One region of the Mesorhizobium sp. M1403 genome, then DNA from elsewhere that is predicted to be linked to it. Evidence: riboswitches for the same ligand, from Rfam matches in the RefSeq annotation. Region 1 holds a riboswitch; the other holds the start of a gene.
What was found. Region 1 has a riboswitch for thiamine pyrophosphate ahead of thiC (phosphomethylpyrimidine synthase ThiC). Riboswitches for the same ligand answer to the same signal wherever they lie in the genome.
Positions count from the first base shown of each region.

Region 1 (3,411 bases):
CTGTTCCAAGTGACCGGTCCCGCGCCGATCGAGGCGCTGGTCCGTGAAAGCCCGACCGGCAGTTATGCCCGCCGCATCTGGTTTTTATATGAATGGCTGAGGGGCGCGCGTATCGATCTGCCGGACGCGGCGGCCGGACGATACATTCCGGTTGTCGATCCCGAGCTGCAGTGGCCCGGACCCGACAAGACCGCTTCGCGCTACCGCGTAAGGGACAATCTCCCCGGCACGCGTGAGTTCTGCCCTCTGGTGTTCCGCACCAAGATTCTCGAAAAATTCATCGGCCTTGAACTACCGCGGCGCGCGGAGGCAATCGTAGCGGACGTGCCGCGCGACCTTCTTGCTCGGACCGCCGCCTTTCTTTTGCTCAAAGACTCGCGATCAAGCTATGCGATCGAGGGCGAGCACCCGCCGCAAGATCGCATCCAGCGCTGGGGCCGCGCCATCGGCGAAGCCGGCCGCTGGCCGATCGATCGCGATGAGCTGCTGCGTCTGCAAAGAATTGTACTTGGCGACGCCCGTTTCGTAAGACTTGGCTTCCGAAAAGAAGGAGGTTTCGTCGGTGAGCATGACCGAGACAACGGCACGCCCTTGCCCGATCACATCAGCGCTCGGCCCGAGGACCTGCCGCGGCTAATCGATGGAATGGCGGCGTTCGATCAGGGCCCCGCGCAAAACCTTGATGCAGTCGTAGCCGCCGCAATCCTCGCCTTCGGCTTTGTCTACATTCACCCGTTCGAGGACGGAAACGGCCGCATTCACCGCTACCTAATCCACCACGTCCTTGCCATGCGCGGCTTCAATCCGCCGGGAGTGGTCTTTCCCGTCTCGGCCGCGATCCTGGACCAGATCAACGAGTACAGGGGCGTGCTCGAGAGCTATTCGCAGCGCCTTCTGCCGTTGGTGGAATGGGAACCGACGCCGCAATTCAACGTCCGGGTGCTGAATGACACCGGTGATTTCTACCGGTTCTTCGATGCAACCCCGCACGCCGAATTCCTCTATGCCTGCGTTCAGCGGACGATCGAACGGGACCTTCCCGAGGAAACCGCATTTCTGCAGCGCTACGATCAGTTCCGGCAGCAGGTGGACGCCTTTATTGACATGCCCGAGCGGTTGACCGATCTGCTCTTCCGTTTTCTTCACCAGAATGATGGACATCTATCGAACCGCGCGCGCGAAAAGGAATTCGCCACGCTGACCAGTGACGAGGCAGGAAGAATCGAGGCGATCTACGCGCAAACCTTTGGTGCCCATTGAAGGTGTGATCATCAGGATCGATTTTTAGTCCGACGGTTTGGGATTCCCTTGTCCCTGCCTTCATCTCCGAGGCTTGACTTGTCGCCGAGACATGCACGATTTTTTCCGCACGGTCTGACCGGCCGCCGATCAGCCGCGGCCAGAACGCGCTTGACAAACCGGAGCCGTCCCGTCCAACCTCACGCATTCACCAGGGGAGTCCCGGCAAGGGGCTGAGATACTGCTGGCATTCGCGGCGCAGTGACCCGTTGAACCTGATCCAGTTCATACTGGCGTAGGGACGGTGCAAGCGCTTTGCGGGAGTTTACGCCCGAGGTCCTGTTTCGGCAGGTCGACAGAAGCGTCTTTTCATCCTCCCGGCACAGAACTGGGTCTCCAATGCAACGAGCAAAGGAGCCTCAAGATGAATGCCCTCACCCCCGCCGTCTCGACGGGACCGCTGCCCGCCTCACGAAAAATCCACAAGCCCGGTGCCATCCACCCGCAGATCAGGGTGCCGATGCGCGAAATCTCCGTCCATCCGACGGCCGGCGAACCGCCCGTCACCGTCTACGATCCGTCCGGCCCCTATACGGACCCGACTGTCGAAACCAGCATCGAAAAAGGCCTAGCCCGGCTTCGCCATGAATGGATTGCAGCACGCGGCGACGTTGAAGCCTATGACGGCCGCCATGTCCGGCCGGAAGACAATGGAGTTGCGGCGGGCGAGCGCCTGACACCGGAATTTCCCATTCGCAACCGGCCACTCAGGGCCAAGGCACGCAAGGCGGTGACCCAGCTTGGCTATGCGCGCGCCGGCATCATCACCCCCGAGATGGAGTTCGTCGCCATCCGCGAGAACCTCGGCCGTCAGATGTCGCGCGGCAAGCTGCAGCGCGACGGCGAAGCCTTCGGCGCGGCCATCCCCGATTTCGTAACGCCGGAGTTCGTGCGGGACGAGGTGGCGCGCGGACGGGCAATCATTCCCGCCAACATTAATCATCCCGAGAGCGAGCCGATGATCATCGGCCGCAATTTCCTGGTCAAGATCAACGCCAATATCGGCAATTCAGCGGTCACCTCCTCGATGGCCGAGGAAGTGGAAAAGATGGTGTGGGCGATCCGCTGGGGCGCCGACACGGTGATGGACCTGTCGACCGGTCGCAACATCCACAACATCCGCGAATGGATCGTGCGCAATGCGCCGGTGCCGATCGGCACGGTGCCGCTCTATCAGGCGCTGGAGAAGGTGGGCGGCATCGCCGAGGATCTGAGCTGGGAGGTCTATCGAGACACGCTGATCGAACAGGCCGAACAAGGCGTCGACTATTTCACCATCCACGCCGGCGTGCGGCTCCACTATATTCCGATGACTGTTGACCGGGTCACGGGCATCGTCTCGCGCGGTGGCTCGATCATGGCCAAATGGTGCCTGCACCATCACAGGGAGAGCTTTCTTTACGAGCATTTCGCGGAGATATGCGACATCTGCCGGGCCTATGACGTGTCCTTCTCGCTCGGTGACGGCCTTCGTCCCGGCTCCATCGCCGATGCCAATGATGCGGCGCAATTCGCCGAACTGGAAACGCTGGGCGAGCTGACGCAGATCGCCTGGGCGAAGGATTGCCAGGTGATGATCGAGGGGCCCGGCCACGTGCCGATGCACAAGATCAAGCAGAACATGGACAAGCAGCTCGCCGTTTGCGGCGAGGCGCCGTTCTATACGCTTGGACCGCTGACGACCGACATCGCGCCGGGCTACGACCACATCACCTCCGGCATCGGTGCTGCCATAATCGGTTGGTTCGGCACCGCCATGCTCTGCTATGTCACGCCGAAGGAACATCTCGGCCTTCCCGATCGCAACGACGTCAAGACCGGCGTGATCACCTACAAGATCGCGGCGCATGCCGCCGACCTGGCGAAGGGCCATCCGGCAGCGAAAGCCAGAGATGATGCCCTTTCCCGCGCGCGCTTCGAGTTCCGCTGGGAGGACCAGTTCAATCTGTCGCTCGACCCGGAAACCGCGCGGTCCTTCCACGACCAGACCTTGCCCAAGGAAGCGCATAAGGTGGCGCATTTCTGCTCGATGTGCGGGCCGAAATTCTGCTCCATGCGTATCTCCCACGACATCCGCGCCGAGGCACAGAAAGAAGGCATGGCGGCGATGGC
Region 1 is NZ_JAMYKY010000002.1:220,392-223,802, reverse strand. It holds gene NKH01_RS05715 (Fic family protein) at 1-1,260, shown strand, start outside; TPP riboswitch at 1,443-1,559, shown strand; gene thiC (phosphomethylpyrimidine synthase ThiC) at 1,664-3,411, shown strand, end outside.

Region 2 (3,411 bases), on a different contig from region 1:
CGCGCTTCTGGTCGAGCGTGGCGATCTCCAGGTTGGTGCCGAGCCGCACCGTGCCTGCGTCCGGCTTCAATTCGCCGGTCAGCATCTTCAATAGCGTCGTCTTGCCGGCGCCGTTCGGCCCGACCAGACCGACGCGATCGCCGCGCTGGATGCGTGTCGAGAATCCCTTGACCACGGTCAGATCGCCAAAGCTCTTCTCGATGTTCTTGGCCTCAATCACCAGCTTGCCGGATTCGGCGGCGTCGCTGGCTGTCATCGTCGCCGCACCCTCGGCGCCACGATGACCGCGAAAGCGCTGGCGCATGGTCTGCAACTCACCGAGCCGGCGCATGTTGCGCTTGCGCCTTGCCGTCACGCCATAGCGCAGCCAGTGCTCCTCGCGCACGATCTGGCGGCCGAGCTTGTGCTGCTCGCGCTCTTCCTCCTCCAACACCGTGTCGCGCCATTCCTCGAAATAGGCAAAGCCCTTATCGAGACGGCGGGTCTGGCCGCGGTCGAGCCAAATTGTGGCGCGTGACACGCGTTCGAGAAAACGGCGGTCATGCGAGATGACGACCAGGGCCGAGGAGGTGCGGGCAAGCTCCTCCTCCAGCCATTCGATAACCGAAAGGTCAAGATGATTGGTCGGCTCATCGAGGAGAAGAATGTCGGGCTCGGGCGCCATGACGCGGGCGAGTGCCGCGCGCCGCGCTTCGCCGCCGGAGAGGTCGTTCGGCCGTTCTTCGCCGGATAGGCCGAGATGCTCCATCAGATAGGTCGCGCGGTAGGGATCGTCGGCGGGCCCGAGGCCTGCCTCGACATAGGCGCGAACGGTCGCAAAACCGTCCATGTCGGGCATTTGCGGCAAATAGCGCACGGTCGCCGAGGGCTGGCGGAAGACTTCGCCGTCCTGCGGTTCGATCAGCCCGGCAGCGATCTTGAGGAGCGTCGACTTGCCAGAGCCGTTGCGGCCGACCAGGGCGATCTTGTCGCCAGCTGACGCCGTCAGGGCGGCACCGTCGAGCAGCGGCGCGCCGCCAAAGGTCAGCTTTATCCCGTCGAGATTGAGAAGTGGCGGCGCCATGTCAGCTTTCAGGTAGGGGAAAAGGATGCGCGAGCAGCAGCGCGCGGCCGCTGGCCAGCGCGATTTCCAGCCGGCCCTTGACCTCGTTGGAAATGGTCAGCGACGAGCCGAAGGCAACCTCGACATGGGCGAGCGGCCATTTGGCGCCGGTGACTGTCAGGCCGGCGAGATCCGAAAAGCCGAGCACCGAAAACAGCGTACCGTCGACATAATCGAAGCCAGTCTTTCCAGGCAGCAAAGGAATGCCTTCCTGTGCGCCGCTGGTCAAAAGCACTTCCGTTCCGCCTTCCGCCAGCCGGACGCTCAGCGCCAGATGCAGGAAGATGTGGTCGGTGCGTTTGCCGCCGAAGGCGCCTGCCAGCACAAGTCTGGTCGCACCGCGTTCGAGCGCGGCGGCGATAGCGAGTTCACCGTCGGTCTTGTCCTTTTCGGCGGGAAACACCTGCCGTGGCACGGCGGCCAGATCCTCCGGCAAATCGGCAGGCACGGAATCGAAATCGCCGACCCAGAGTTCCGGCATCAGGCCCAGCATACGGGCATGGCCGATACCGGCATCGGCAGCGATGACGCGGGAGCCTTCGACCTGGCGGTCGAGCAGCGGCGTGCGGATAAGATCGCCGCCAAGCAGGATGGTGAATGTGCTCATATCTCGTGGCCCTTACCAGCCCTGCCCCGGAAACGGAAGATGAAACGGCAGACGAAACGGAAGGCTGGGCTTTGGATGCCCGGCAAACTTCCGCTTGCGCAGCACTTCGGCCGGGCCTATGTGTCGCATCGCTCTAACGGGGTGCCGGACGCGATCTTCGCGGACCGGCTGAGAGGCAAGACTGCCAACCCGCTGAACCTGATCCGGTTTGTACCGGCGGAGGGATTAGACGTTTCGGACAGCCCGACGCCTCAATTCCTTTCAACGCGAACGAAGGAGGCGCCGATGCGCAGTTTTTTCCACTCTCTTGCCTCGATTATCCTGCTTGCGGCATCCGCGCTTGCCCTACCGGGGCAGGCATCGGCACAGGATAAGCTGACCGTCTATACCTATGAAAGCTTCACCGCCGATTGGGGTCCGGGACCGGCGGTGAAGAAGGCCTTCGAGGCCGAGTGCACCTGCGTCGTCGAATTCGTCTCGGTCGCCGACGGCGTGGCACTGCTCAACCGTGTGAAGCTGGAAGGGGCCGCGACCAAGGCCGATATCGTGCTTGGCCTCGATACCAATTTGACGGCGGACGCCAAGGCAACCGGCCTGTTTTCGCCGCATGGCGCCGTGACGGACGTCAGTGTGCCGGGTGGCTGGAGCGACGATATCTTCGTGCCGTTCGACTATGGCTATTTCGCTATCGTCTACGATAGCGAAAAACTGAAGAGCCCGCCGAAGAGCCTCAGGGAATTGGTCGAGGGCGATGCCGGCGACAAAATCGTCATCCAGGATCCACGCACCTCGACGCCGGGCCTTGGCCTGCTGTTGTGGGTCAAGTCGGTCTATGGCGACAAGGCGCCGGAAGCCTGGGCCAAACTCAAGGCAAAGGTGCTGACGGTGACGCCGGGCTGGAGCGAGGCCTACGGCCTGTTCACCAAGGGTGAGGCGCCGATGGTGCTGTCCTATACCACTTCGCCAGCCTACCACATGGTTGCCGAAAACACCTCGCGCTACCAGGCGGCGTCCTTCGAGGAAGGCGAATATCTGCAGATCGAGGTCGCTGGGATCACCACCAAGGGCGCGAAGAACCCGCTGGCGGAAAAGTTCATCGCCTTTATGACCGGGCCGAAATTCCAGGACGTCATTCCCGAAACCAACTGGATGTTCCCGGCCGGCAAAACCGACAAGCCGCTCAATCCGGCGTTCGACAAGCTCGTCAAACCGACCAAAACCTTGCTGTTCAGCTCGGAAGAGGTCGCCGCAAATCGCAAGGCCTGGGTCGACGAGTGGCTGGCGGTGATGAGCAAGTAGCTCGGATAGAAAGATGATCGCCCTACGGCGCCCCCCTCTGTCCTGCCGGACATCTCCCCCACAAGGAGGGAGATTGGCCGTCATGCCGGCTTTCGCCAATCTCCGACATTGCCGGAATGAGCGGAGCGCTGAACCTGCCAATCTCTCCCCATGTGGGGGAGATGTCCGGCAGGACAGAGGGGCGCGCGAAGGAACGCAATCCTCGCTAAGAATCTCGAATCTGGTGGTCTAGCGTGCAACGCGCGCCATCATCGGATACCCGCGTCGCTGCCGGCATCGTCGCGCTCGCCGCCATCGCGCTGCTGATCGGCGGGGCATTCGCCGGGCTCGTCGTCGAAGCCATGCGCGACCTGTCGGGCGCCGCCTCCGCCTTTGATTCCTATCTCCTCCGTGTTGCCCGCTT
Region 2 is NZ_JAMYKY010000004.1:329,764-333,174, forward strand. It holds gene NKH01_RS11165 (ABC-F family ATP-binding cassette domain-containing protein) at 1-1,063, opposite strand, end outside; gene NKH01_RS11170 (thiamine diphosphokinase) at 1,065-1,709, opposite strand; TPP riboswitch at 1,837-1,951, shown strand; gene thiB (thiamine ABC transporter substrate binding subunit) at 1,995-3,008, shown strand; gene thiP (thiamine/thiamine pyrophosphate ABC transporter permease) at 3,242-3,411, shown strand, end outside.
Region 2: it holds a riboswitch for thiamine pyrophosphate, as region 1 does, so the genes downstream of both, thiB (thiamine ABC transporter substrate binding subunit) here and thiC (phosphomethylpyrimidine synthase ThiC) in region 1, are expected to answer to the same signal.